3 regions of the Arthrobacter ramosus genome follow, and region 1 is predicted to be linked to each of the others. Evidence: predicted binding sites of a transcription regulator. Region 1 holds the regulator's gene; each other region holds the start of a gene.
The links. The regulator HrcA, encoded in region 1, represses chaperone genes, less so after heat shock. The targets are predictions, from matches to a motif close to TTNGCACTCGNNNNNNNCGAGTGCNAA.
Positions count from the first base shown of each region.

Region 2: groL (chaperonin GroEL) is a predicted target of HrcA. The motif match lies at 7,604-7,630, and genes of this name have one in related genera.
Region 3: groES (co-chaperone GroES) is a predicted target of HrcA. The motif match lies at 4,173-4,199, and genes of this name have one in related genera.

Region 1 covers NZ_BAAAWN010000001.1:2,122,364-2,132,088, forward strand. Annotated here, with positions in the region: gene ybeY (rRNA maturation RNase YbeY) at 1-231, opposite strand, end outside; gene ABD742_RS09825 (PhoH family protein) at 228-1,316, opposite strand; gene ABD742_RS09830 (GerMN domain-containing protein) at 1,739-2,626, shown strand; gene ABD742_RS09835 (16S rRNA (uracil(1498)-N(3))-methyltransferase) at 2,664-3,440, opposite strand; gene dnaJ (molecular chaperone DnaJ) at 3,443-4,573, opposite strand; gene hrcA (heat-inducible transcriptional repressor HrcA) at 4,641-5,654, opposite strand; gene ABD742_RS09850 (DUF3097 domain-containing protein) at 5,872-6,729, shown strand; gene ABD742_RS09855 (DUF4870 domain-containing protein) at 6,822-7,235, shown strand; gene hemW (radical SAM family heme chaperone HemW) at 7,291-8,520, opposite strand; gene lepA (translation elongation factor 4) at 8,599-9,725, opposite strand, start outside.
Region 2 covers NZ_BAAAWN010000001.1:3,981,557-3,991,351, reverse strand. Annotated here, with positions in the region: gene ABD742_RS18370 (hypothetical protein) at 1-152, opposite strand, end outside; gene ABD742_RS18375 (L-serine ammonia-lyase) at 1-7, shown strand, start outside; gene ABD742_RS18365 (lipid II:glycine glycyltransferase FemX) at 386-1,459, shown strand; gene ABD742_RS18360 (threonine/serine exporter family protein) at 1,538-3,016, shown strand; gene ABD742_RS18355 (siderophore-interacting protein) at 3,055-3,894, opposite strand; gene ABD742_RS18350 (uracil-DNA glycosylase) at 3,910-4,677, opposite strand; gene ABD742_RS18345 (DUF3263 domain-containing protein) at 4,814-5,149, shown strand; gene ABD742_RS18340 (LytR C-terminal domain-containing protein) at 5,199-5,819, shown strand; gene ABD742_RS18335 (cold-shock protein) at 5,959-6,162, shown strand; gene ABD742_RS18330 (ABC transporter substrate-binding protein) at 6,162-7,511, shown strand; gene groL (chaperonin GroEL) at 7,809-9,437, shown strand; gene ABD742_RS18320 (ribonuclease HI family protein) at 9,574-9,795, shown strand, end outside.
Region 3 covers NZ_BAAAWN010000001.1:852,890-862,684, forward strand. Annotated here, with positions in the region: gene ABD742_RS04105 (GTP-binding protein) at 157-1,317, shown strand; gene ykgO (type B 50S ribosomal protein L36) at 1,384-1,506, shown strand; gene ABD742_RS04115 (shikimate 5-dehydrogenase) at 1,557-2,375, shown strand; gene ABD742_RS04120 (THUMP-like domain-containing protein) at 2,399-3,637, opposite strand; gene ABD742_RS04125 (hypothetical protein) at 3,715-4,125, shown strand; gene groES (co-chaperone GroES) at 4,348-4,644, shown strand; gene groL (chaperonin GroEL) at 4,731-6,341, shown strand; gene ABD742_RS04140 (acyltransferase family protein) at 6,589-8,643, shown strand; gene guaB (IMP dehydrogenase) at 8,851-9,795, shown strand, end outside.

The sequences.
Region 1 (9,725 bases):
ACCCGGTGTCCCCGGCGTCAACTCATCCATCGGAACAGACAGGACATCGGTAGCGCCGGGTTCGTCCATGAGTTCGATGTGGAGCTTTTCCATGGCAGGTTCATCCACCAGGAGGATGGAAAGTTCGGCCTGGGGGTGAATGTAGAGGCGCTCGAAGATGAAGCGTGAAAGCGTCACCAATTGTGCCTCGTCCACCTGGACGCCGGACTCGTTGTTGACCTCTATGCTCATCGGTGTTCTCCCCGTTTGTCGTGGATCGGCGTGTGCTGGGCACGCACCCGGTGCTTTTCATCCCATTTGCTGTAGGCGGACACGATGTCGGCGACCAGCCGGTGCCTGACGACGTCGGAAGCGTCCAGCATCGTAAAGTTCACGCCGTCGATTCCGTTGAGGATTTCCTGGACGATGCGCAGACCGGACGTGGCGCCGAAGGGCAGATCCACCTGGGTAATATCACCCGTGACAACCATCTTGGAGCCGAAGCCCAGGCGGGTCAGGAACATCTTCATCTGTTCCGCGGTGGTGTTCTGGGCCTCATCGAGGATGATGAACGCGTCGTTGAGCGTGCGGCCGCGCATGTACGCAAGCGGCGCGACCTCAATGGTCCCGGCAGCCATGAGGCGCGGGATCGATTCCGGGTCCATCATGTCGTGCAAGGCGTCATACAAAGGACGCAGGTACGGGTCGATCTTGTCGCTCAACGTTCCCGGCAGGAAGCCGAGGCGCTCTCCTGCCTCGACGGCAGGCCTCGTGAGGATGATGCGGCTGACTTCCTTGAGCTGCAGTGCCTGAACGGCTTTGGCCATCGCGAGGTACGTCTTGCCGGTGCCCGCAGGACCGATCCCGAAGATGACGGTGTTGTCGTCGATGGCGTCGACATAGTTCTTCTGGTTGAGCGTTTTGGGGCGGATGGTGCGCCCGCGGCTCGAAAGGATGTTGTGGGTCAGGACTTCCACGGGGTTTTGCAGGGACTGGCTGCGCAACAGTGACACGAGTTGCTGCAGCACGTCCGGGGTGATGACCGTCCCCTTGCCGACCAGGCCGCGGACTTCTTCCAGAAGCCGCATGATCCGGGGAACATCGCTCGACGGTCCGCTGAAGGAGAGCTCGTTGCCGCGCACATGAAAGTCGACGCCGGGGAACTGGGCTTCGATGTAGCGCAACGCCTCGTCATGGCTGCCAAGGGTCTGAACCATCTGATCCGAGTTGTCGAAGATGACAACTTCCGTCCGGGCGCCCGGGACAGAGTGTGGGAACTCGGCCGGACCTGTGTCAACGCTGCCGGCCTTGGGCCGCCCGTTCAATGATTCTGTCATAGTGCTGGCCTTGCGGCCTGTGCTCCTCCGGCTTGGTGATGTCCATCGATTTTCTCCGATGTCCGCTTGCTGGATGGGCGCAGGATCGCGGGCCTCGGATTGCTTTCAATCCTACGCCAGCCAGTCTCCGGGGTGGTTCCAGACCGTGCCCGGAGGGGCTGCGGACGGCCCATCCGTGCCGCTTTGGTATCAACTCGGCATCGACCTCGTATCAATCGCATTGCAGTTGTTCGCCGGAGTATCGAAACGCCAGCCGCGGCCCTTGGGACTATGACAAGCTGATTCATGGGCAAAAATGCCCCTGTGCCCGGTCACCGGGCACATGACTCCCCCGCCTCACAGCGGCCGAACACGAGCAGGAATCCACCATCACCAGGCCAGCCGGGATTTCACACGGCACACGCATCCGGAAACGTTCCGCCATGCTTGTGACCGCCCTGACGGCTGCCTTGGTCCTGTCGGGTTGCATTGCCGACCGCACCGGACAGGGATCCACGACGCCGGTCCCCATCCCCACAGCTGCCCTGCAGACGGCTCCCGAGAGCAATGCTCCGCTCGAAACAACCCAGGCCTCAAACAAGATCCCCGTGTATTGGATCGGGCGCAGCGACACGGACACCTTCCTGTACCGCGAATTCCGTGACAACCCAGGCAATGAAAACCCCATCACCACGGCCCTGCGGATCATGATGTCCCAGAAGCCGTTGGATCACGATTTCTTCACTCCGTGGCAGAACCCGGGCAGCCTGGCAACCTCGATTTCCGGTAAGAACGTGGTCACGGTCGATGTTTCCCGCGACGCGTTCAATTCCAATCTCGATGCCGGGATGGCACAGCGGGCGGTCCAGGAACTCGTCTACACCGCTACCGCTGCGGCCGCGAGTTCAGGCCTGATCGATTCCGGACAGCAGATCAAAGTGACCATCCTGGTGGACGGGCACACGGACTACATGGCATTCGGACAGGTCAAACTAGGCGATCCGATGGTCCGCGACGCATCCATGGTGGCACCGGTGTGGATCATTGACCCGCAGGAGGATCTGACCTTGCCTGCCGGTCCGGTCAAGTTCAACGGCCGGAGCACGGACCCCTCGAAGAAACTGCATTGGCAAATCCTTCGCGAGAACTCAAATGGCGATAAGTCGTCCTACCTCGCCGGGCAGACCACCGCTTCGACGGTTCCCGGACAAGGCGGGGTCTTCAGCCTCACAGTGGGGCTCGGAGCAGGCCGCTATGAATTGCGGGTCTCCCTGGTGGGACCCAACGACGCCGACGTCGCAACGGATACCCGGAGTTTCAACGTTCGCTGATCCAGGACGTGCGCTGATCCAGGACGTGCGCTGCGAGCTACCAGCGCCCCAGGATGTCGCTGGCCAGCACGACGGCGGCAGGACCCGCCGTCGACGAGCGAAGCACGTGGTGGCCCAGAAGCGCGGTGACGGCGCCGACGTCGCTGAGCTTCGTCACTTCGCGCGGTGAAATACCACCCTCCGGGCCGACGATGAGCAGGACTTCCCGTCCCGCTCCGGTATCCGCGCCGGAAAACTCGCCCTGCCACTTCTCCAGAACATCCCGCAGGGGACGTTTCGCGTCCTCGTGCAGGATGATCGCCAGGTCGGCCGCGGCAACCGCCGCAGCCAGGCCGGAGCCGTCGACGGCGGCACGCACCTCGGGGATCCACGCGCGCCGCGCTTGCTTGGCGGCTGCGGTGGCCACGGATTGCCACTTCGCGTGGGCTTTTGCAGCCCGGTCACCCTTCCAACGGACAATGGAACGTTCCGCCTGCCAGGGCACGACGGCATCGATCCCGAGTTCCGTGGCCGTCTCAACGGCAAGCTCGTCACGGTCGCCCTTCGCGAGGGCCTGGACCAACACGAGCCGCACGGTTGGCTGGTGCTCCTCCTCGACAGCGGAGGCAAGGACCGTCAAGGTTCCCTGCCCGGATTCCGTCACGCTGCCCGTGAGCCGTTTTCCGGCACCGTCGGCGATATCGACGGCTTCGCCGATTTCCAAGCGCTTGACGGTGACAGCATGCCTGGCTTCGGCGCCGTCGAGCACGAAAGAGTCACCAGGGCCGAGCCCGTCAAGCGTTCCGGCTGCTGTGAAGAATACGGGGTTGCTCACCGCTACAGGTTACCGAGCTTGTCCCGCAGCTTCGCGAACATACCGCCACTGGCCACAAGCTTGCCTTCGGTGAATTGCTCTCCGCGCAATTTGGCCAGTTGGCGAAGCAGGTCTTCCTGTGCGGCATCGAGCTTGCCGGGCGTCTCAACGTGCAGGTGCACCTTGAGGTCTCCCCTGCCGTAGCCGCGGAGATGGGTGACGCCCAGTCCACGCAGGGTGATGACTTCGCCGGACTGCGTGCCTGACTTGACGTCGATCTCCTGGGGACCGTCGAAAGTCTCTAGCTGCAGCTCGGTACCCAGTGCCGCGGCAGTCATGGGAACGCTCAGCGTCGCGTGAAGGTCGTCGCCTTCCCGGATGTAGGTGGAATCGCTGTTGACCCGGATCTCCACGTAGAGGTCACCTGGAGGACCACCCGCGGGACCTGCTTCGCCTTGCGACGACAGCTGGATGCGAGTCCCGGTAGCGACGCCGCCCGGCACCTTGACCGTCAGCGAACGGCGGCTGCGGATGCGGCCCTGGCCGTTGCACTCATTACAAGGATCCTTGATGATCGAGCCGAATCCTTCGCACGATCCACACGGTGCGGCGGTCATGACCTGGCCGAGGATCGAGCGGACAGCCCGCTGGACCTGGCCCGAGCCGCCACAGATGTCGCAGCGCTCCGGGTGGGTGCCCGGACGGCAGCATGAGCCTTCGCACGTGGGACAGATGACAGCGGTGTCCACCTCAAGCTTTTTGTTGACACCGAACACCGCCTCGCGCAAGTCGATGCGCACACTGATCAGGGCGTCCTGCCCCCGGCGCATGCGTGATGCGGGGCCCTGCATGCCGCCGCCTCCTCCGCCAAAGAAGGTGTCGAAGATGTCCTGGAAGGCGAATCCCTGGCCCGCGTAGCCTCCGCCGAAACCGTTGTCGGTCCCGTTCTCGTTGCCGGTGGCGTCGTAGACGCGGCGCTTCTGGGGGTCGGAGAGGACCTCGTAAGCGTGGGTCACCGCCTTAAATTCCTCGGCAGCGCCAGCCCCGGGGTTCACATCGGGGTGCAGCTTGCGTGCGAGCTTGCGGTAGGCCTTCTTGATCTCCTCGCCGGTTGCTTCCGGCGAGACGCCCAGAACGTCATAGTGACTGCTCAAAGTCGGTATCTCTTCCTTGTTTACGGTTCCACTGCTTTTCTTGCGAGGCGGTTTCCAGCCGAGGCCGTCAGCCGCCCAGAATGCGGGAAAGGTAGCGTGCGACGGCACGTACGGCCGCCATGGTGTTGGGGTAGTCCATGCGGGTGGGTCCAAGAATGCCGATCTTGGCACTGCTGCCCGGACCGTAGCCCGTGGCAACCACCGAAGCCTCGGAGAGGCCGTCATAGGGGTTTTCGCTGCCGATGCTCACCGTGACGCCCCGGGGGTCCTCCGCCATGTCCGACAACAGCCGCAACATGACCACCTGCTCCTCGAGCGCTTCGAGGACCGGGCCGATGCTCAGGGGGAAGTCCACGTTGGAGCGGGCCAGGTTTGCCGTGCCTGCCATGACCATGCGTTCGTCGCGGCTCCGCTCGGCAAGCCTGTCCAGACCATGGGCAAGGGCGCCCGCAAGGTTCCGAAGCGCCGGAGGGCACAAGGCAACCACCGAGGGCAGGACTTGCGGCATGAGGTCGAGCTGGGAGCCGGCAATGCTTCCAAGGAATCGCGCGCGCAAGGCCATGAGCTCTTCGTCAGTGGCGTCTGTTGCTGCGTGCACAACGCCCTGTTCCACTTTGCCCGAATCGGCGATCAATACCACCAAGACCTGGCGCGGTGCCAAAAGGACAAACTCAATGTGCCGGACGCGCGCCCGGCTCAGGTGCGGATACTGGACGACGGCGACCTGGTTGGTCAGTTGGGAGAGGAGCCGGACGGTGCGCTCAAGGATGTCCTCGACGTCGTCGGGTCCCTCAAGCAACGAGTGGATGGCACGGCGCTCGGCGGCCGAAAGCGGCTTGACCTCGGAAATACGGTCGACGAACAGGCGGTAGCCCTTGTCCGTAGGAATGCGGCCCGCACTCGTGTGTGGTGCCGCAATGAGGCCTTCTTCTTCCAAGAGGGCCATGTCATTGCGGATGGTTGCGCTCGACACTCCCAAATGGTGCCGTTCGACCAAGGCTTTGGAGCCGACTGGCTCGCGGGAGTGAACGTAGTCCTCCACGATGGCGCGTAACACTTCAAGCTTGCGTGGTTCGCTCACTGCCCACCTCCATTCAACAGCCGGTACTGATCGGTCAAGTACTCAACAATCCGGTATTTCAACAATTAGCACTCAACATGCCCAAGTGCTAACAAGTCTAGTATGAGCCACCTCGTTGTTAGCATTGGTACCGCTCGCGGCGAACATGGTTCCCGCGCGGTCCTGGGAAATGCCACGGACCGTGACCGATCCCCTAGCGCAAAGTGGTGTGAAGACCGTGTCCTATGACAATTGGGGCCCGCAAGACCTCTCCTCGCCTGCCAAACGGCAACTGCCTGAGGTGCCGGTTGAACGCGGGATGGTTCTCGAGGACGTGCAGTCCGGTTGGGTCGGGGCCGTGACCAGGGTGGAGAAGTCCGGAGGCATGCACATTGTGGTGCTTGAGGATCGGCGGGGAAAGACCAAGTCGTTCCGGCTCGGCTTCGGATTCCTGCTGGAGGGACAGGCAGTGAAGCTCCTGCCGCCGGCGCCACGCGCAGCGGCCGCAAAGGGCGCGGCGCAAGCAGGCAGGACGGCATCGGGATCCGTCCGCGTGGCCGGCCAGCGCGCCCAAGTCGCGAAGGCGAGCCGGATCTGGGTGGAAGGCAAGCACGACGCAGAACTTGTGGAAAAGGTCTGGGGAGATGATCTCCGGGTGGAGGGCATCGTCGTCGAGCCCTTGCACGGCGTGGACGATCTCAAGGCTGCCATTGCCGCGTTCTCCCCCGGCCCGGGCCGCCGGCTCGGAATCCTCGTGGACCACTTGGTACCGGATTCGAAGGAGTCGCGGATTGCTGCCGACGCCATGACGCTGCAGGGTGCCGCGGGAAACGTCCTGATCGTAGGACATCCCTATGTGGACGTCTGGCAGGCAATCCGGCCCAAGGTGTTGGGGATCGAGCAATGGCCGACCATCGCGCGTGGCACGGATTGGAAGACCGGCATCCTGAGGTCGTTCGGCTGGCCGCATGAGACGGCCGAAGACGTCGGACTGGGTTGGCAAAAGCTTCTGGGCGCCGTCCACAGCTACGCCGATCTGGAGCCCTCGTTGCTGGGTCGCGTGGAAGAAGTGATCGATTTCCTGACCGTGCCCTGACTTGCGATCAAGGAGTTGGTCGGCTGATCGCGTGCCGAGCAAGTATTCTGGGACAGCAACACTGCACCGATAGACACTCGAAGGAAGAAACTGTGGCAGACAACGCTCCTGACGATCGGGACGGCACTTCGGGCCAGTCCCAGTACCACGGCGTTCCTGCCAACGCGCTGCCTTTGACCGCCTCGGAAGACCGGCAGTGGGCAACACTGGCGCACTTCGGCGGGATCCTTGGCTGCGTTCCTTCGCTCTTGATCTACCTGATCTTCCGCGAACGTGGCCCCTTCACGGCACAGGAATCCAAGGAAGCGCTCAACTTCACCTTGCCTCCGACGATTGCCGCAGTGCTCGCCAACGTCCTTGTCTTGCTCCCGGTGGTGGGAAACCTGTTCGCGGTCCTTGCCACGGCAATCTGGGTCGCAGTGACCTGCTTCTCGGTGTCAGCCGGAATCCGCGTCAACCACGGACAGCCGCACCGCTACCGCCTCAACCTGCGCTGGATCAAGTAGCCGGTCTTCGCGGGTGCCGATGCCGTTAGCGCGCCGCCGGTTCCCGCGCCGGGCGCTAGTCCGGAAGGATCCGGCGGACCACGGCATCCGCGAGTAGCCGGCCTTTGAGTGTCAGGATCAACTGTCCTTGGAAGGCCGCTCCTGGCTCAACCAGGCCGTCGGCAATGAGGCCTGCGACGGCGTGGCGGCCCACCTTGTCGAGCGCGTCGACCTGAAGCCCGGTGCCGAGGCGCGCCTCCAGCATGATGCGTTCCACTTCCCGGGTTCCGGCGTCGAGCGTTTCACGTCCAGCGGCCGGCGACACCCCGCCACCGAGCCTGTTGGCATAGGCGGTGGGGTGTTTGACGTTCCACCAGCGGACGCCGCCCATGTGGGAATGCGCACCGGGTCCGATGCCCCACCAATCGTCCCCCCGCCAGTAGGCAAGGTTGTGTTTGCACGCCTGTTCGGGTGTGCGGGACCAATTGCTGACCTCGTACCAGTCCAGCCCGGCGGCGCTGATCAGCTGATCGGCGAGTTCGTATTTGGCGGCGTGGTCGTCGTCGTCGATTCCGGGAACTTCTCCGCGCCGGATCTGTGCCGCCAGCTTGGTGCCTTCTTCCACGATCAGCGCATAGGCGCTGATGTGGTCCGGACTATAGGACAAAGCAGTCTCCAGGGAGGTCTGCCAATCAGCCATGGACTCGCCGGGAGTGCCGTAGATGAGGTCGAGGCTCACGGCAAGTCCGGCGTCGCGCGCCCACTGGACCACCAAGGGGACCCGGCTGGGAGTGTGCGTACGGTCCAGGACCTTGAGCACGTGAGGGACCGCCGACTGCATGCCAAAGGAAATCCGCGTAAAGCCGGCGTCTGCGAGCAGCTGGAGGGACTCCGGCGTCACAGAGTCCGGGTTCGCTTCAGTGGTGACTTCGGCTCCCGCTTCCAGGCCCCAGTGCCCGACGGCGGCCGTCAGGATGCGTGCGAGATCTTCAGCAGGCAGCAGGGTCGGCGTCCCGCCGCCGAAGAACACCGTGCTCAGGGGCCGCTGCGGCAGCCCGGAGGCTTCCATGGCCCGGACGGCGAACTCCACTTCCGAAATGGCAGTAGACGCGTAGGCGTCCTGGGAGGCGCCGCCGCCAAGCTCGGTGGCGGTGTAGGTGTTGAAATCGCAGTATCCGCAACGCACGGCACAGAAAGGTATGTGGACGTACAGTCCAAACTTGCGCGAATCGACGCCGTCGAGCACCTGCGGCGGCAAGAGGCCGTCCGCAGGTGCCGGATCCCCGAGGGGAAGAACGCTAGGCACGGATTTCCCCTCGTGCCTGTCCTGTGCGCGCCGCTACGGCGCGCGCCTGTCCCGCAGTGTTCCGGGCGAACAGCGCCATTACTTCTTGGCCTTGTCCTTGGATTCGTCGGTGGTCAGGGCTGCGATGAACGCTTCCTGTGGAACTTCCACGCGGCCCACCATCTTCATGCGCTTCTTGCCTTCCTTCTGCTTCTCCAGAAGTTTGCGCTTACGGGTGATGTCACCGCCGTAGCACTTGGCAAGGACGTCCTTGCGGATGGCGCGGATGCTCTCGCGGGCAATGATCCGCGAGCCGATGGCGGCCTGGATAGGCACCTCGAACTGCTGGCGGGGAATGAGTTCGCGCAGCTTGCCTGTCATCATGACGCCGTAGGCGTAGGCCTTGTCGCGGTGGGTGATGGCGCTGAAAGCGTCAACCTGCTCACCCTGGAGCATGATGTCCACCTTGACCAGGTCGGCAACCTGCTCGCCGTCGGCTTTCCAGTCCAGCGAACCGTAGCCGCGGGTCTTGGACTTGAGGATGTCGAAGAAGTCGAAGACGATCTCCGCCAGCGGCAGTCGATACCGGATTTCCACCCGGTCTTCGGAGAGGTAGTCCATGCCACCCATGACGCCGCGGCGGCTCTGGCACAGCTCCATGATGGCGCCCACGAACTCATTCGGCGCCAGGATGGTGGCGGACACCATCGGTTCGCGGACCTCAGCGATCTTGCCGGTGGGGTATTCGCTCGGGTTGGTGACGTGCAGGACCCGCTTGTCCTCCAGCGTGACCTCGTACTCAACGTTGGGGGCGGTGGAGATGAGGTCGAGGTTGTACTCGCGCTCAAGGCGCTCACGGGTGATTTCCAGGTGCAGCAGGCCAAGGAAGCCCACGCGGAAACCGAAGCCCAGGGCGGCAGACGTCTCAGGTTCGTAGACGAGCGCTGCGTCGTTGAGCATCAGCTTCTCGAGGGCATCCCGGAGCACGGGGTAGTCCGTGCCGTCCAAGGGATACAAGCCGGAGAAGACCATGGGCTTGGCATCTGCGTAACCGGCGAGGGATTGCGAAGCGGGCTTGGCCAGGTTGGTCACGGTGTCGCCGACCTTTGACTGGCGGACATCCTTCACGCCGGTGATCAAGTAGCCTACTTCGCCGACGCCCAGCCCCTTTGAGGGAGTAGGTTCCGGAGAGCTGACACCGATTTCCAGGAGCTCGTGGGTGGCGC
Region 2 (9,795 bases), 1.9 Mb from region 1:
GTGCTGACCCCCGCTTCCTGATGTTCGAGGCGGCGGGCACCGGACGGCCAGGCAGGGCCGAGCAATGCCGCGGATGCCATGGCAGCGAATACCGACCAAAAGCTGTTGCTGCGGCCGGTGGAGAGCGGCGGAATGGGGCGGTAGACGATCATCGGATCCTCCTGGTTTGGCTTTTGTTATAACCACTTTCCGCCGCCGGAATAGTTGTGGACTTTGGGGAACCTTTGCGCCGCCTGTGAGAAATCGAAGGGGCCCCACGTGGAGGCGTTGGAACGGACCAGGCTGTAGCTCCCCCTGGGGGCCGATAGACTTGAGGTTGAACGCCTGCCTGCGCCGCACACCGGCGCCTGCTGCCTCAAGTAAGCAACTGATTGGACACGGCCCCTTGCGAGAATTTACCGCACGCTTTGCCACCGCCGAGGAGATCGAACACTGGGACAAACACGTCACGGCCAATCCCAACGGCGGCAACCTCCTCCAATCCGAGGCATTTGCCGACGTAAAGCAACACTTCGGCTGGAAGCCCTTGCATCTCGTGTACGAGACTGCGGACTACAGCAGCTACAACCTGGTCCTGGAGAAGTCGTTTCCACTGCTCGGCAAGCTCTGGTACCTCATCAAGGGCCCTGACGTTGCCGGTGTCGAGGACATTCCCGGGATCATCCAGGCCAACCGGGAATTCGTGAAGCGGGACAAGCTCGGGGTTTTCGCCGTGAAAATCGAGCCGGACATCGTCCTCAGCGGCGAAGCGCGGGACGCGATCGAGGCCACCGGGGTCGTCAAGACCCCCAACCTGCAGCCGAACGACTCCACAGCCTTGTTGGACATCTCTCCCGAGGAAAACCAGCTGCTGCGCAACCTCCATTCCCGCGGCCGCAACGCCGTTCGCCGGGCCATCCGCGAAGGGGTTGAAGTGCACACCATGGAACCCACGGAAGAGAACTTCCGTTCCATGTATGCGCTGATGACCAACACCGTCGAGGCGAAGTCCCAAGTGCGGGTCCGTGAGTTCGGGTACTACCGCCAGTTCTGGACCAACTTCATCGAGCGCGGCCAGGGCAGGCTCTTGTTTGTCTTCGAAAACGGTGTCCCATCCGTCGGAGCCTTCGTCATCAACTATGGCCGGAAGGGCACCTACAAGGACGGCGGATCGCTGCAGAAGCGCGCGCAGTACGGCGATTCGCACTTGGTCCAGTGGACAGCCATCAACCAGGTCAAGGAACTGGGTTGCACTGAGTACGATTTCTGCGGCACTCCGCCCGCGGACCGGCTCAAAGACACCTCGCACCCGTTCCACGGACTTGGCCTGTTCAAGACCAGCTTCAGCAAGACCGTCACCGACTTCGTCGGCTGCTATGACCAAGTCATCAGCCCGCTGAAGTACAAGCTGTGGACCGCTGCCGGGGAGCGCATCGCGCGGCAGATCTACACCCGCCGCACGGGCCAGCAGTTCTACTAGAATCGCAGCGCCACCCCGCCTGCTGCATGTGCACCGCACCGTATTTGGAGGAACCACGCCCTTTGGAGGAACACCCGCGTGACTGACCGCCCCGACAACAGGCCCAACACGGACGGCTTGCCCAAGACGCAGCCGCTGAAGCCATCCCAGGTGCGCCAGAATGTCAACGCCAAGCGCATGCTTCGCAGGCTCGTGCAGGGCGAGAATCCTCCCACCGCCCCGATGAGCATCGTCGATCGCCTGGCGGGCAGTCCCTACGCCAACCCCATCATCCACGTGGGCGGTGTTGACGCTTCGGCCCGCAAGACCATCGACTTCGCGCTGCACATGGCCGAATCCATGTTTCGTTACGGAGCCGGTGCCCTGGAGGTCGAGACCAGCATCATCGCGGTCACGGCGGCACTCGGGTTGAAGAACATCGAAGTGGACATCACCAACCAGTCAGTCCAGATCAACTACGCGCCCAAGGACCAGACCCCGCTGACCCTGCTCCGGGTCGTCCGTTCCTGGACCAACAACTACGCAGGTTTGGCCCAGGTGCACCAGCTCGTCACGGATATCGTGGCCGGCGGGGTGGGCAGGGCCGAGGCCGTGCGGCGGCTGGATGAGATCATCCGGAGCAGCAAGCCCTTCCCGCGGTGGATGGTCACCATGGCGTTCGGCGTCTTCTCCGCTGTTTTCGTCGGGGTACTGGGCGGGGGACTGGGAGCGTCCGCTCTGGCATTCGTCTCCAACATGCTTGTCAATCTCGTGGCCCGTCAATTGGGCAAGTGGCGCACGCCTGACTTCTTCGTGACCGCGGCGTGCTCCTTCCTGGTCACGTTCATCGCGCTCATGCTCCACTGGGCCGGGGCGGACATCCCGCCGTCGATCGTCGTGGCGGGAGGTATCCTCTTGCTCTTGCCAACGGGCCGGCTCGTCTCTTCGGTGCAAGACGCCATCAACGGATTCCCCGTGACTGCGGCGGGACGTTTCCTGTCCACGATCCTGACCTTCGGCGCGATCGTTGCGGGCATCGCCGTCGCGGTGGTTGTGGGTGACCTCATCGGCAGCGTCGCGATCGACGTCACGCAAACATTCCCCGAGGCGTATCCATTGTGGGGCCAGGCCATCCTGATCGCCGTGGCCGTGATTGCCATCGGCATCACTGAACAGACCCTGCTGAAACTACTGCTCCCGACGGCGGCAGTGGGCTTGGTGGGTTACTTCGTCTTGTGGGGGGCCTCCAACCTTGGCTTCGGAGACCGGCTCTCTCCGGCGATTTCCGCCGTGATCATCGGCCTGCTCGCCCGAATGGTGGCACTCAGGCTCGGGGCCCCGCAACTGGTGGTAGCCGTTCCGGCAGCCCTCATCCTGCTCCCCGGGTTGAAGATATTCCGTTCCATGTATGTGTTGACGGTGCAGGAAGCGGATGTCTTGCTGGGTTCGGGCGGCATGCTCAACGCGGGAGCGATCGTGCTGGGCGTGGCCGCAGGAATCGTGCTGGGCGACAACCTGGCCCGGCCGTTGACCAAGGGCCTGGCCAGCAACGAGCGCCGCCGTGTCCGCCGGCGGTAGCCCGCCGCGCCCGGAGGGCCACCCGGCGGACACAGCCCCTAGATCTGTCCGATCGGGAGTTTCTTCTCCGCCTGGAAATCGTCCTCAACGCGTCCCTGGGCCCAGTATCCGGAAAGCGATACTTGGGAACGCTCCAGCCCACGCTGCTTGAAGAAGATGTCCCGCAGCCCCTTCATATAGCCGCGCTCACCATGCGCAAACACGTCGACGCGGCCGGGCAGCCACTCGGCTTCGCCCAAGGCATCAAGCAGGATCGAGCTTGATCCTGCCGGGACCCCGGAGCGAAGAAGCCAGCGCAACTCCACGCCGTCGGGCGCCGTGATGCCAAGGATGTCGGCGTCGCTATCGACTTCGAGGTAAGCAAGGCCCTTGGCGTCGGCCGGCAGGGATTCGATCGCCGCGGCAATCGCCGGGAGCGCAGCGTCGTCGCCCGCGAAAAGGTACCAGTCGGCGTCGGGCGCCGGGTTGTAGGCGCCGCCGGGACCCGTGAAAACAAGCGTGTCTCCGGGCTGGGCTGCGAGGGCCCACGGGCCTGCAAGGCCCTCGTCGCCGTGGACCACAAAGTCGATTGCCAGTTCCTGCGCAGCTTGGTCCACCCAACGGACGGTGTAGGTGCGGGTGTAGGGCCACTGTTCGCGTGGCATGGTCTCGCGGATGGCCCAAAGATCCAGGGGCAGCTCATAGTCGACGCCGGGCTGCGGGAACACGATCTTCACATACCGGTCCACGAAGTCGTTGTTCGCATAACCCGCAAAACCGGGTCCACCGGCAATGATGCGCACCATGTGGGGCGAAAGCTGTTCCGTGCGCAGCACAGTCAGGTTCACTTGGGGGCGGGCATTGCGGGATGCAGACGACGTCGCGGGCAAAGATGTCATGTAGGCAAGCCTAAGCTAGGGCAGCGGTGGAAGCTCCCAGATGACGGGATCTGCGCCTTGCATACGGAGCAGGGCGTTGGCCCGGCTGAACGGGCGCGAGCCGAAGAAACCCCGCGACGCGGAGAGCGGGCTGGGGTGCGCGGAAGAGATCACAGGGGCGCCTTCAAGCAGTGGCTGAACGGCTTCAGCGTCCTTGCCCCACAGGATCGCGACGAGCGGACTCCGCTGCCCGGCAGTGGTGCGGCGGCGGGCGACGGCGGTGACCGCCGCCGTCGTGATGGCCTCCCAGCCTTTGCCCCGGTGCGAGCCGGCCGCGCCGGCCGCGACACTGAGCACCCTGTTCAGGAGGAGTACTCCCTGGCCCGTCCAGGCCGAAAGATCGCCGTGGACCCGCGGCGGTAGCCCCAGATCGGACTCCATCTCCCGGTAGATGTTTGCGAGGCTGCGGGGGATGGGCCGGGTTGGCCCGGAAACCGCGAAAGAGAGCCCGACGGCGTGTCCCGGCGTTGGGTAGGGGTCCTGGCCCAGGATCAGCACCTTGACGTCTGCCAGAGGCTGCCGGAAGGCACGAAGGATGTTGGACGCTGCAGGCAGCACGTGGGTTCCGCGGCCGGCCTCGGCCGCCACGAAGGCCAGCACCGAGCGCAACTCGTCCTCGACGCCGGAGAGCGCCGCAGCCCAGTCCGGTGCCATGAGATCCTCCAAGGCCATTCCCGGGAGTGCCTCGAACCCGGCGGAGTGATCCTCGGATTCAAGCTCAAATAACGCTTCTTCGCCTGCCACCCAGCCATTGTCCCTGTCCCAAGGCCCTGGCGGAAAGCGGCGCCGGGGAAGTCGGCGGGGCAAATGACATCGGTGTTATTCGCCCGTTACCATGGGCGGGGGACATTTTTCAGTCAATGCGTCGAAGGAGTGTGTCGTGGCAGAACCCGCACGGGAACCCATGGCGTCCGAAGCAACTGGATTGGTGCTCGAAGACCTGTCCGGCGGACTCCGCAGCGACTCGCCGCTGGGCGAGCGTGAACAGCAGATGCTCGCCCTGGAGAGGCAATGGTGGAAGTACGCCGGGGCCAAGGAACAGGCCGTCAGGGAACTCTTCGATCTCTCCGCGACCCACTACTACCAGCTGCTCAATGCCCTCATCGACACCGAGGAAGCACTGGCGCACGATCCTATGCTGGTCAAGAGATTGCGTAGACTACGTATGTCACGTCAGAGGGCCCGCACAGCGCGCCGTCTCGGTTCCGACGCATAGAGCACACGCTGATCCCCCAGCAAGCAAGCAGCAAGGACAAGGCTTCACCATGACCAAATTTGCCCGGGATGAATTCGACCGTGTCCCGCAGAGCTCATCGCGCCAAGGTGTCCACAGGCTCGTCGCGTCCGCTTCCCGGCCCGCCCTGTGGCCGGTGCTGCTCCTGGGCGGCATCGCGCTGGCCGTAGGCCTCGTTGCGTTCCTCGTCCTCCCGAAGCTTGGCTTCACCTCATCGACGACGCCGCAAGCCGTCGTCACCGCGGACGCCTCCAAGCAAAGCGCCGCGGCGTCACCTTCCGCAAGCAGCTCTGCGCAGGCATCCAGCCAGCCGAGCCCGGGCGACACTCCGTCCAGCGCCCCGACACCCACTGCAGCAACCCCCAGCACGGCGCCATTGGACAAGACGGCGGCAGTCGCGGTCTACAACGGCACCACCACTGGTGGCTTGGCTGCCCGCGTGGCCGGCCTCGTTCAAGGCGGGGGCTGGCCGTTGTCCACCGTCGCAAACTGGGGCGGCATGCCCCAGCAGACGTCGTCCGTCTTCTACAAAGGCGCAGCCCAGAAGGGCAATGCCGAAGCCCTCGGAAAATTGCTGGGCATTTCCAACCTTGTGGACAGCGCAGAATTCCAGCAGCCCGTGGTTGTCATTCTGGGCCCCGGCTACAAGTAGCAACTCGGTTACGCCTCAATAACATTGCGGCTACCCGCACCCATGGTTGCGCTACGGCAACGTGACTGTGGTTACAGTAGTTGTGAGCTGGCCCGGAGATCCCGGAAGCCGGCCACTGCTAGTTGAAAGTGTGGGGATCATGGCTTTGGGAACCGTCAAATGGTTCAATGCCGAAAAGGGCTACGGATTCATCACCGTGGATGAGTCCGGTGACGAAATCTTTGTGCATTGGTCCGCCATCCAGATGGATGGCTTCCGTGCGCTCGAAGAAGGACAACGGGTCGACTTCGAACTGGGCGAGGGCCAGAAGGGCCCGCAGGCAGAAAGCGTGCGGCTTATCTAGTGGGTGTTTCGGCAACAGGGCTGTCCCAGCCCTTTGGAACCCAGCCCCTTGGAGGACGCCGGTCCCGGGTAGTTTCTCTTCTTGCAGGCTTCGCAGCCTTGGCCCTTGGACTGGCCGGATGTTCCGCCCCCATCGGCAACGCCAGGCTCAGCTCCGTTACCCCGAGCGGCGACGGCGTCCTGCGCGTCGGCGTGATTCTGGACAACACCGGTAGCTCCGCATTCCTCAATGAGTCCGAGCTGGCGGCGGCCAAGTTGGCTGTCAAGCAGGTCAACGACGCAGGCGGATACAAAGGCCACCCTGTCGAGTTGCTTCCGGCGTCGGCGGCCAGCGAAGGCAGCAGCGCGGCGGCCTTCACTGCCGATACCGCGGCGCAAGCCAAGGCGTTGCTCTCGGCCCACGCCGACGTCGTTGTCGGGCCAACGGATTCCAGCCATGCTCCCGCCGCCATCGATGTGCTGTCTCCCGCCCGGATTCCGCTCATCTCGCCGGCCAACACGGCGTCGGGGCTGAGCAGCTACAAGAATGGCGGCTTCTACTTCCGTACTTCGGCCGCTGACGCCGCACAGGGCAGCGTTTTGGCGAAGCTTGCCCACGACGCCGGCGCCAACAGGATTTCCGTCCTCCACGAAGCCGGGGACTACGGTACGCGCGTCTCCGGAGCGGTCATGGACGCTGCCCGCGGCCTCGGAATGAACGCCGTGTCCAACGCGGAATTCACGCCTGGCAAAGCAGCTCCCGCCGCGGCGGGCATCAAGTCCGGCACGCCGGACGCCGTCGTCGTGGTTGCCCGTGATGGTGCCCAGGGCGCCCTGGCCGAGCTCCTGAACGCGGGGCTGAGAGGCAAGAGCCTGATCCTGAGTGACGGTGCCATCCGCCAATATGGAACAGCGCTCGGTGCCGGCGGCCTCGACGGCGCGCTGGGAATTCTTCCAGGCGTCTTCCCGAGTGCGGAGTTCCAAGCCGATCTGACTGGCATCGACCCCAAACTCAAGGACACGACGTACGCCGCCGAGACGTACGACGCCGTCACCCTCGCGGCGCTTGCGGCCGCAGCGGCGGGCGACGACGCCGGTGGCTCGATCGCGGCCTGGCTCACCACTGTGTCCGGCGGGACGCGTCCGGCGTCCGGCGATGCGGCAACGAAAGAACGCACGTCCTGTACGTCATACAAGGACTGCCTCGAGGTGCTGAAGGGGCCCAAGCTCCCGGATTACGACGGCGAGTCCGGCACCATCGGGTTCGACGCCAACGGCGACGTTACCTCGTCCAATTACATCGTCTTCACCTACGGAGCTGACAACACTGCGCGCGTGAGCGGCAAGGAGACCGCCTCGCGGACTCCGTGATTGGCTTGAGCCCGTAGCGAATTCCCATGGCGTGGCGAGTAGTTTCCGGCCCTTGCTGCTTGCACTCTCCTCGGGTGAGTGCTAATTATTGATTAGCACTCACAAGCACTGACTGCTAATTCTTCGCGGCTCCGGCCGTAGGGAAATAGTGGCGGTGCCTGGGAGAACAAAGAAAACCTTGCTGGGGTGAGGTCCGGAGCACGCGGCGTACAGAGGCCGAATGTGAAGGATCGTCCGTCGCGGGCACCGCAGTGAAGGCACCTTCTTAACGACTGTCCCGAAAGGACTACCGCCGTTATGGCCAAGATCATTGCATTTGATGAAGAGGCGCGCCGCGGTCTCGAGCGGGGTCTGAACATCCTCGCCGACGCCGTCAAGGTCACCCTCGGCCCGCGTGGACGCAACGTCGTCCTCGAAAAGAAATGGGGCGCCCCCACGATCACCAACGATGGCGTTTCCATCGCTAAAGAGATCGAACTGGACGACCCGTTCGAGAAGATCGGCGCAGAGCTGGTCAAGGAAGTTGCCAAGAAGACGGACGACGTCGCTGGCGACGGCACCACCACTGCCACCGTCCTGGCCCAGGCCCTCGTCAAGGAAGGCCTGCGCAACGTAGCTGCCGGCGCCGACCCGCTGTCCCTCAAGCGCGGCATCGAGAAGGCTGTTGAAGCCGTTATCCGCGAGCTGCTCGCCTCCGCCAAGGAGATCGAGACCAAGGAAGAGATCGCAGCCACGGCTTCCATCTCCGCCGGCGACTCCGAAATCGGTAACCTCATTGCTGAAGCCCTGGACAAGGTCGGCAAGGAAGGCGTCATCACGGTCGAGGAGTCCAACACCTTCGGCCTGGAGCTCGAGCTCACCGAAGGCATGCGCTTCGACAAGGGTTACATCTCCGCTTACTTCGTCACCGACGCAGAGCGCCAGGAAACGGTCCTCGAAGACCCGTACATCCTGATCGTCAACTCCAAGATCTCCAACGTGAAGGAACTCGTTGCGGTCCTGGAGAAGGTCATGCAGTCGAACAAGCCGCTGCTGATCATCGCCGAAGACATCGAGGGCGAGGCCCTGGCCACCCTGATCGTCAACAAGATCCGTGGCACCTTCAAGTCCGTTGCCGTCAAGGCTCCGGGCTTCGGTGACCGCCGCAAGGCACAGCTCGCCGACATTGCGATCCTCACCGGTGGCCAGGTAATCTCTTCGGAGGTCGGCCTCAGCCTCGAGAACGCAACCCTCGAACTGCTCGGCAACGCCCGCAAGGTTGTTGTCACCAAGGACGAAACCACCATCGTCGAAGGTGCCGGCGACGCCGACGCTATCGCCGGCCGCGTGGCACAGATCCGTGCCGAGATCGAGAACTCCGATTCCGACTACGACCGCGAGAAGCTGCAGGAGCGCCTGGCCAAGCTGGCCGGCGGCGTTGCAGTCATCAAGGCCGGTGCCGCAACCGAGGTAGAGCTCAAGGAACGCAAGCACCGCATTGAGGACGCAGTCCGCAACGCAAAGGCTGCCGTTGAAGAAGGCATCGTCGCCGGTGGTGGCGTTGCCCTCATCCAGGCCGGTGCCAAGGCATTCGCGAACCTGCAGCTCGAAGGCGACGAAGCAACGGGCGCCAACATCGTCCGCGTTGCCATCGACGCTCCGCTCAAGCAGATCGCTTACAACGCTGGCCTCGAGCCGGGCGTTGTCATCGACAAGGTCCGCGGCCTGCCGTCGGGCCACGGCCTGAACGCTGCAACCGGCGTTTACGAGGACCTGCTGGCCGCCGGCGTCAACGACCCCGTAAAGGTCACCCGCTCGGCTCTCCAGAACGCTGCCTCGATCGCTGGTCTGTTCCTGACCACCGAGGCCGTTGTTGCCGACAAGCCGGAGAAGAACGCTCCGTCTATGGGTGGCGGCGACGACATGGGCGGCATGGGCGGCTTCTAAGCCCCCGCGCCGGCTCACTAGCCACACGCACGACGACGGTCCCCGCCTCAGGTGGGGGCCGTCGTCGCCGTTTAACGACGCTCGCTCAGGGTCTCGCGGTCCGGGAGTGCCGGGGTGGTCTGGCAGGATGGAAACCATGACGATTATTGCTGCCGCCGATGGTTCTGCCCTCGGCAATCCCGGGCCTGCCGGTTGGGCCTGGTACGTGAACGACTCGTGCTGGAGGGCCGGCGGGTGGCCGCACGGAACCAACAACCAGGGCGAGCTCATGGCGGTGCTCGACCTCTTCCGGTCCACGGCACATGTTCCCGATGAAGAGCTGAAGATTCTCTGCGACAGCCAGTACGTCATCAATTGC
Region 3 (9,795 bases), 1.3 Mb from region 1:
GCCAAAAACGCCCTGAGCAATGCCCGCCGTGGGGCCGTCAGCGGTTGGCTCAAGTCTAATGCAGGGGCGGTACGGTACCGCATGATGGGTACCGCGAGGTAAAACAGGAAAACGAATCGGCTTGCTAATGAGAATGATTTGCATCTAAGATGAAGCATGCATCTTTCTGTTGTCAGCTCACTGGACAGCCAATGCCGCGAAGCAGCCACCACCAGGCTTGGGCGGACCCACCGCGATTCGGTCGTGGTCCTGCACGACCTCCTGGACGGCTCCATCGTCCTGCGAAGGATCTTCCGCAATGGCGAACTGGTAGAACAGGGGCAAACCACTTTGGAACACGGTTGCCTCAGCTGCACGGTCCGCCTCGATGTTGTCCCGACGGCGGAACGCCTCGCGTCCTCCGGCCATGACCACATCGTCCTGGGCCTGCCGCCCGGTGTCTCCGTGGACATGGCGGTGGCGGAACTCAAGCGCGGCCTGGAACGGCCCGCCGTCATCGACAACGCCGTGTTGGCGATCGATCCCTCCGGACTGGAAGACCACATCTGGGACAAGCACACGCTGTATGAATCCGGCTTCACGGCCATGCCCGACGATGAGCGCACCAGCGGAGAATTTTTCATCGGGGAATTGGGCCACGCGGATACCGTCATGGTGCACGCCGGTCTTGGGGCGGAGCTGGCAGGCTTGCGCCCGGACTCGAGCGAGGCCTGGGCCCAAGGGTTGGAACTACTCGGGCAGCTTGCGCCGCACGCCGCCATTTCCGCGAGCGACGACGACTTCCGCCCCGGCTGCTACGACGGCGCCGAGGCTCTCGCCAGGGTTCGCCGTGGTTCCGTGAGGGTTCCGCTCGAGGAGGAGTCGGGGAGTTTCCGGACCGTGCTCCACAAGGTGGAGCGTCCGCTTCATCCAGGACGCTTCCAGGAGGCGCTACCCAAGTTGGCCGAGGGATGCCACTGGATGCGGGGCCGCTTGTGGATTGCCTCCGCGGCCAAGGTCCGGATCGCGGTGCAGGGAATCGGGCCGCGCGTCTGGCTCGAGAGCACCGGCGAGTGGCTCGCGGACGCCGGCACCGGCCCTGTCCCCGACGGCAAAGGCCTGCAGCACGGAAAGGGATTCCCCGACGTCGACGCCGCCCTTGACTGGCATCCCCGCTTCGGCGACCGGGGCACCGTGCTGGCCGTGACCGGACGAGGGGAAGACCTCGACGCCGCCGAAATCCGGGCACTCCTGGACGGATGCGCGCTGAGCGAAGCGGAGATGCGGCTCGGCTTCGCCGGACTCGACGACCCTTTTGAACTCGAATCCACCCTTTAGCCGAGCTTCAGCCTCGGTGGAACAAAACCGCAATCAAACAAGTCAAAACCCCAGAAGGAGAACCCCATGAAAGTCAGGAATTCGCTGCGTGCCCTCAAGAAGATCCCCGGCGCGCAAGTTGTCCGCCGGCGCGGACGCACCTTTGTCATCAACAAGCTGAATCCGCGCTTCAAGGCGCGCCAAGGCTAGCTCCCCGTCTAGGCTGGGCAGAGAACCCGCTACGCGAAGGAAGCCCCGTTATGCCGATCCTCAATAAAGACATGACGCTCTGTATTTCTCTCTCTGCCCGGCCGAGCAACAACGGAACGCGTTTCCACAACTTCCTCTACGAGGCGCTTGGCCTGAACTGGATCTACAAGGCCTTCGCTCCCACCGACCTCCCGAACGCGATCGCCGGCGTGCGCGGCCTCGGCATCCGCGGCTGCGCCGTCTCGATGCCCTACAAGGAAGACGTCATCGCCCTCGTCGACCGCATGGACGCTTCGGCCGCCGCTATCGACTCGGTCAACACGATCGTGAACGACGCCGGCGTACTGACGGCCTACAACACGGACTACACCGCGATCGCCCAGTTGATCGAGCGCAACGCGATCGACCCGGCGTCGTCCGTGTTGCTCCGCGGTTCCGGCGGCATGGCCAAGGCCACCGCGGCTGCGTTCCGGGACGCCGGATTCTCCCGCGTCACCGTGGTTGCCCGGAATGAAAAGCTCGGGCAAGCCCTCGCGGGGCTCTATGGCTTCGGCTGGCAAGCCGAAGTAGGGGAGTCGACGGCGGACGTGCTCGTCAACGTGACCCCGATCGGCATGGCCGGCGGACCTGACTCCGGCTCACTGTCCTTCCCCGAAGCGGCGGTGGCGGCCGCGCAGGTAGTGTTCGACGTCGTCGCCCTCCCTGCAGAGACGCCGCTCATCAAGGCCGGCCGTGCGGCAGGAAAGACCGTGATCAGCGGCGCTGAAGTGGCCACGATCCAGGCACTCGAACAGTTCGTGCTCTACACGGGCATCACGCCGACACCGGAACAAGTGGCCGCGGCTGAGGAGTTCACGCGCTCCCAATAGGGCGCCGCGGGTCAGAGACCAGCTCAGGCAGCCGCTACGGGCTCCACCACAACAGCGACCTTTTCCTCGCCGATCCTGGTGAGGACCAGGGTGGCTGTTTTGTTGCCGCGGGATTTTGCCGAGTTCTTTCCGGCCGGCAGCAATTGTTTCCGCAGCTCTTCGGGGGTGACGGAGGTGCCGCGCTTCTTGATGTCCAGGACACCGACGCCGTTGGCATTCACCCAGGCCTTGAGGGCTTTGACGTTCAGCGGCATGACTTCCAGGACTTTGTAGGCACGGGCGAAGGGGGTCTCCACCAGTTCCGGAGCGCAAATATAGGCAATGTGTTGGTCTACAAGGTGGCCGCCCAGCCGGAGCGCGATGTCGGCCACCAGGCCCGCACGGATCACCGCGCCGTCCGGTTCGTACAGGTATCCCTCCACGGGCCCGACGTCGGGCACCGGGCCGCCGTCGAAATCTTCGCCGCTGGTGATCTCTGCTGCCCCCTGCGGCCCGAGCACCAGGGCGGCGCGGCGGATGCCGGGGCGGGCGACGTCGTTGAACCACAGCGTTACTTCCGTAACGTCCCCTCCCACCGAAACCCACTGTGCCTCGCAGCCGGCCGGAACCGATTCGTGTGGCATCCCCGGGCCCATCTTGACCCCGACGGACTTGCCGGTAGCGGCCAGCGATTCAACGAAGGACAACGGCGGCGAGAACGCCTCGGGGTCCCAGATCCTTTTGGTTCCCGACGACGACGTCGTGCGGCGCGCCGGATCGAGCCACACGCCGTCGACGCCGTCGAGGGGCATCGCCGTGGCGTCGGAGTGCACCACCGTTGCGCGCGGGAAAGACATGAGGTTGATGGTGGCGCAGGCGGCGGTGGTCTCGTCGAGTTCCACGGCGGTGACCTTGATGTCCATGGACGCCATGGCCATGGAGTCGGCTCCAAGCCCGCAGCCCAGGTCCGCGACGTGCTGCGTGCCCGCCTTGGCGAAGCGTTCGGCATGCCTGGCTGCAACATTGAGCCGGGTGGCCTGTTCCAGGCCGGCCTGGGTGAAGAGCATCTGCCGGGCGAATTCGCCGAACTTGGCCTCGGCCCGGGTGCGGAGCCTGGACTGGGTGAGGACGGCGGCAACGAGTGCGGGGGAGTGGCCGTCTTTGCGCAGGCGCGCATTCAGGGCGAAGGCTTCGCCATCGCGGTACGGTCCCAAGGACGCCAGCAGTTCCCAACCTTCCGTTGTCAGCAAGGGGGCAATCTGGTCCGGGGATGTGTCAGCCATGGGAACTAGCCTAGTGCTCGCCCGTCATACGGGGTCGGGAGGGATCCGGGACCCCTCGGGCCGATAGGGTTGATGCCATGGAAGACAACCCAGTACGCCAGCCCGACGACGCCAATGGTTCTCCCTCTGCCCCGGATAAACGTCAATTCGCCGGAAATCTCTCCAAGTATGCCCGTCCTGCGCTCATCGTGGGTGCTTTGATTGCCGTTGTCTGCATCGCGCTGTTGATCATTATTTTCTTCCTAGACTCTTTCAACGCGGCCACCTACTCGATGACCGGTAATAGCGTCCAGGACGCCACGGATGAGGCCCGGGACATCCGTGACACCTACACCGGCGCCCGCATCGGAGCGATCGTCGGGCTGGCGGTGTTCGGCGTCGTCGCGCTCGCAAGCGGCGTCGTGCTCTACCTGAACCGCGGAACCGCACCGAAGGAAGAGTACGACGACGGCGAGGACGTTGACTTCGACGACCTCGCCGGGCAATGAGCGTGTGAGCCGGAAGCGCCCTTTGGACGTTCACCCGTGACGGAATTCTGGCACTCGCCTTGACCGAGTGCTAATGCTTACATAGAGTCTTGATTAGCACTCTCCCTAGGCGGGTGCTAATCATGCCGCCAGGCACTTACCGGCACCGCGACGACGGTAAGCCCGCCACGGCACCCCTGGTTTGATAGTCCATGTACTACCTCACGTAAAGGAGAGATCCGAGTGTCGGTCTCCATTAAGCCTCTCGAGGATCGCATTGTTGTCCGCCCGCTCGAAGCAGAGCAGACCACGGCTTCCGGCCTGGTCATCCCGGACACTGCACAGGAAAAGCCGCAGGAAGGCGAAGTTGTCGCAGTTGGCCCCGGCCGCTTCGATGACAACGGCAACCGCGTACCCGTCGACGTAACCGTTGGCGACGTCGTCATCTACTCCAAGTACGGCGGAACTGAAGTCAAGACCGGCGGCAGCGAATACCTCGTTCTGTCCGCCCGCGACGTTCTGGCAATCGTCGTTAAGTAATTCCCTGGATCCCGCATCGCAGATCGAGTCGGACGTCTTCCGGTCGAATCAGCGGTGCGGGTTTTCCGTCTTGAAAGGACACAACCATGGCAAAGCAGCTTGCGTTTAACGACGCTGCCCGTCGCTCGCTCGAAGCAGGCATTGACAAGCTCGCCAACACCGTCAAGGTCACCCTTGGCCCGCGCGGGCGCAACGTCGTTCTGGACAAGAAGTGGGGAGCTCCCACCATCACCAACGACGGCGTGACGATCGCCCGCGAAGTCGAACTCGACGACCCGTATGAGAACCTTGGCGCGCAGCTGGCCAAGGAAGTCGCCACCAAGACCAATGACGTCGCAGGCGACGGCACCACCACGGCCACCGTGCTGGCACAGGCACTCGTCAAGGAGGGCCTGCGCAACGTTGCCGCCGGAGCCGCCCCTGGCGAAATCAAGCGCGGCATCGAAGTTTCGGTCCAGGCCGTGGCTGCCCGCCTCCTGGAAAACGCCCGCGAAGTAGAAGGCACCCAGGTTGCCAGCGTTGCCGCGATCTCCGCCCAGAGCGATGAGGTTGGCGAGCTCCTCGCCGAGGCCTTCGGCAAGGTCGGCAAGGATGGTGTCATCACCATCGAAGAGTCTTCCACCACACAGACCGAACTGGTCCTCACCGAGGGCATGCAGTTCGACAAGGGCTACCTGTCCCCGTACTTCGTCACTGACGCGGAACGCCAGGAAGCTGTTCTGGAAGACGCGCTCATCCTGATCAACCAGGGCAAGATCTCCTCGCTGCAGGAATTCCTGCCGCTCCTCGAGAAGGCCCTGCAGGCAGCCAAGCCGCTCTTCATCATTGCTGAGGACATCGACGGCGAGGCACTGTCCACGCTGATCGTGAACCGTATCCGTGGCACCCTGAACGTCGTTGCCGTCAAGGCTCCGGGCTTCGGCGACCGCCGCAAGGCCATGCTGCAGGACATTGCCACACTGACCGGCGCACAGGTTGTCTCCCCGGAGCTCGGCCTGTCCCTGGACCAGGTTGGCCTCGAGGTCCTCGGCAGTGCCCGCCGGATCACCGTCACCAAGGACAACACCACCATCGTTGACGGCGCTGGTACGGCTGAGGACGTCGCAGCACGCGTCGCCCAGATCCGTGCCGAGCTGACCCGCACCGACTCCGACTGGGACCGGGAAAAACTGCAGGAACGGCTCGCAAAGCTGGCAGGCGGCATCGGCGTCATCAAGGTCGGCGCAGCCACCGAGGTCGAGCTCAAGGAAAAGAAGCACCGTATCGAGGACGCAGTTTCCTCGACGCGTGCTGCCCTTGAAGAAGGCATCGTCTCCGGCGGTGGATCCGCCCTCATCCACGCCCTCAAGGCACTGGACGAGGACGCCGCCGTCAAGGCACTGGAAGGCGACGCGGCTGCCGCCGTCGGCATCGTCCGCCGCGCCCTGACCCAGCCCCTTCGCTGGATCGCCCAGAACGCCGGCTTCGACGGCTACGTCGTCGTAGCCAAGGTTGCCGAGCTGGAAGACAACCACGGCTTCAACGCGAAGTCCGGTGTGTACGAGGACCTGATCGCCGCTGGCGTGATCGACCCCGTCAAGGTCACCCGCTCCGCGCTCCAGAATGCCGCGTCCATCGCAGCCTTGGTTCTCACCACCGAGACCCTGGTTGTCGAGAAGCCGGCCGAGGAAGACGAGCACGCAGGCCACAGCCACTAATATTGGTTGCTCGATGCGCGAGGCCCGGTCCCCTTTGGGGGCCGGGCCTCCTGCATGTGGGGGTGCGGGATGACGACCAGAGGCCGGTAAGACGGCATGGAGGATTGACCCAGACAACGTTCCGGAACCTCCCAGCCGCTTGTGTCCTAATGGATCGTAGGAAGTTGGTTGAACGCGGTCTCAATTGACGACGAACATTTCGAATCAGTAGGGTAGACGGTTTGAGTAGCACCCTGGAGGCAAGACTTTGACAACCACGCGCCCGATTGCGCTTCGGCGAACTAGCGGCGAGACGCAGAATTCGGCACCTAAATCGACGTTCCGTCCTGAAATCCAGGGACTTCGATCTGTTGCCGTCCTCATGGTTGTCACGTACCACATCTGGTTTGGCCGGGTCTCCGGCGGGGTGGATGTCTTCCTCCTGGTCTCGGCATTCCTCATGACGGCGCAGTTCACGAGACGGTATGCCGGCGGGCGGCAAACAGAACTGATCAAGCACTATCTTCATCACTTCCGGAGGCTCTTGCCCGGAGCCGTCACGGTGATTGTTGGAACGCTGGCCGCCACCTACCTCTTCATGCCGGCCACCCGCTGGGTCGATACCATCAAGCAGGGCTGGGCTTCACTTTTCTACGTTGAGAACTTCCTGCTGCAGTCGCAGGCCGTCAACTACTACGCTGCGGACCACAGCCTGGCCAGCCCGTTACAGCAATTCTGGTCGCTGTCCATTCAAGGACAAGTCTTCATTGTCTGGCCGATCATCTTTGTGGGAGCAGGCTGGGCGGCGAGAAGGTTCAGGCTCGCGTACGTTCCCCTCCTGCGTTACATCTTCGGAATAATCTTCCTGGTTTCCCTGGTGTACTCGGTCGTTTATACCGCTACGGACCAATCGGCGGAGTACTTCTCGACGGCGGCCAGGCTTTGGGAATTTGCCCTTGGAACTCTTCTGGCCCTCTTCCTGCCTTCGCTCAAAATACCCAGGTCGGCCAGGATCGTCCTTGGCTGGATCGGCGTCCTGGCGATGCTTAGCTGCGGGCTCATTCTCGACGTCGAGGGCGTCTTCCCCGGGTGGTTGGCTTTGTGGCCCACCCTGGCCGCCGCCTGTGTGCTCGCAGCGGGCCAGACCCAGAGTCGATTCGGAATCGACCGGATCCTCAGTTCCAAGCCGCTCGTGCGGATGGGGAACAATTCGTACGCCCTCTACCTTTGGCACTGGCCCATGTTGGTCATCTATTTGGCTTGGTCCGGCAAGACCCACGCTGGCTGGTTGTCCGGCACGGTGATTATTATTGGTGCCTTCCTTTTGGCTGTTCTGACCACGAGGTTCATCGAGAAGCCGTTGCGGGAGTGGAAGTGGCCCGAGGCCAACCGGCGCAGAAGCGTGATTTCGCTGGTTGCGGTAGGGACCGTGGCTATTCTGCCGCTGGCGGGTTGGCCCCTGCAGATCGAGCAGACAAACCGCGCGCTGGTCGCAAACATGGATGCCCGCAACCCCGGAGCGGCCGCCGTCGGCGGGGACTTCGTGTACACCCCCGATCCGGGGGTGCCCTTGGTTCCAAGCATGACCGCAGTTGATGGTGACTGGCCGGTTTTCCCGACTCCCTGCACGGGGACGGCGGACCCGCAGGAATTCGTCAACCGATGCACCAACGGGATCAAGAACGGGACGAAAAGCGTGGTGGTCATAGGTAGTTCGCACGCACACGTGCTGAACACGCCGCTGCTTACGATGGCCGCAAAGAACAATTGGAGCCTGACGTCCATCACGAAGGGATATTGCCCGCTTGGCGAGGACACTGCGGCGGACATTACGCAGGCTTGCGTTGACTTCAACAAGGCCACGCTCGCAGAGGTCCTGAAGATGAAGCCGGATGTTGTGGTGACAACGAGTACGCGAACCAATGCGCAGAGCAACGTCCCCGAGCGGCTCGATCCCTCTTGGGTCACGGAGGTAAAGACGCTTAACGACGCCGGAATCCAAGTGGTTGCCTTCCGCGACACTCCACGCGCAGCCCAGCCAGTTCCGGCCTGCCTGGAGAAGAACCCGGGAGCATATGTTGCCTGCGGTTCCCAGCGTGCCGAAATCTACTCCGAAGATTCCCCGACGGGGGCGGTGGCCGCGGGAATGCCCGACACGAAATTCCTGGACCTTTCGAAGTATTTCTGCCCCGATGCGAATTGTCCGGCAGTGATCGGCAACGTGATGGTCTACAAGGACGACAACCACGTGACCGCCACATACATGAAGACCTTGACCCCATACTTTGAGAAGGCGTTCATGGCCGCGACCGGGTGGAGCTAGGCCGCCGGAGCTGAGCAGCCGGGTTGCTCGTAGGCGGGTGCCGGGTGCTGTTGCTCACATTGCCCTCGCGGAATATGGGGATCGGCGGCGAGGTTCTACTATTTATTCAGAACCTTTCTGCACAGGCCAGTCCCGTAATGACGGGCTGGTCATCAGCTGCAACCCCTACCAGAGCAACCCCCAAGAACCAAGGTAAGAGGCGCACTCATGACCCAGCCCGAACACGATCCCTTTGGCTTTGTCGGCCTGACCTACGACGACGTGCTGCTGCTGCCGGGCCACACCAACGTCATTCCGTCAGAAGCTGATACTTCCTCCCGGATCTCCAAGCGGATTTCGGTCCAGACGCCGTTGCTGTCAGCCGCCATGGACACCGTCACCGAGTCCCGCATGGCCATCGCCATGGCCCGTCAGGGCGGCCTTGGCGTGATCCACCGCAACTTGTCGATCGAAGACCAGGCCGACCACGTCGACCGCGTCAAGCGCTCCGAGTCCGGGATGATCACCAACCCGCTGACCATCCACCCGGAAGCCACCCTTCAGGAACTGGACGAACTGTGTTCCCGTTACCGGGTTTCCGGCCTCCCTGTCATCGACCCGGACGGCCGTCTGCTGGGTATTGTCACCAACCGCGACACCCGCTTCGTACCGGAGTCCGACTTCGCGCTGCGGCTGGTCAGCGACGTCATGACCAAGATGCCGCTCATCACGGGCCACGTCGGCATCAGCCGCGAAGAAGCCTCGCACAAGCTGGCCACCAACAAGATCGAGAAGCTGCCCCTCGTTGACGAGCAGGGACGCCTCAAAGGCCTTATCACCACGAAGGACTTCACCAAAGCGGAGCAGTACCCGCTCGCGACGAAGGACGAGGAAGGCCGTCTCCGCGTCGGCGCCGCCATCGGGTTCTTCGGCGATGGCTGGGAACGGGCCATGACCCTGATCGACGCCGGTGTCGACGCGCTCTTCGTGGACACCGCCAACGGCCACTCGCAGGGTGTCCTGGACCTGATCACGCGCCTGAAGTCCGACCCAGTTGCCGCGCACGTTGACATCATCGGTGGCCAGGCTGCCACTCGTGAAGGCGCCCAGGCACTGATCGACGCTGGCGCCGACGGCATCAAGGTGGGCGTGGGCCCGGGCTCCATTTGCACC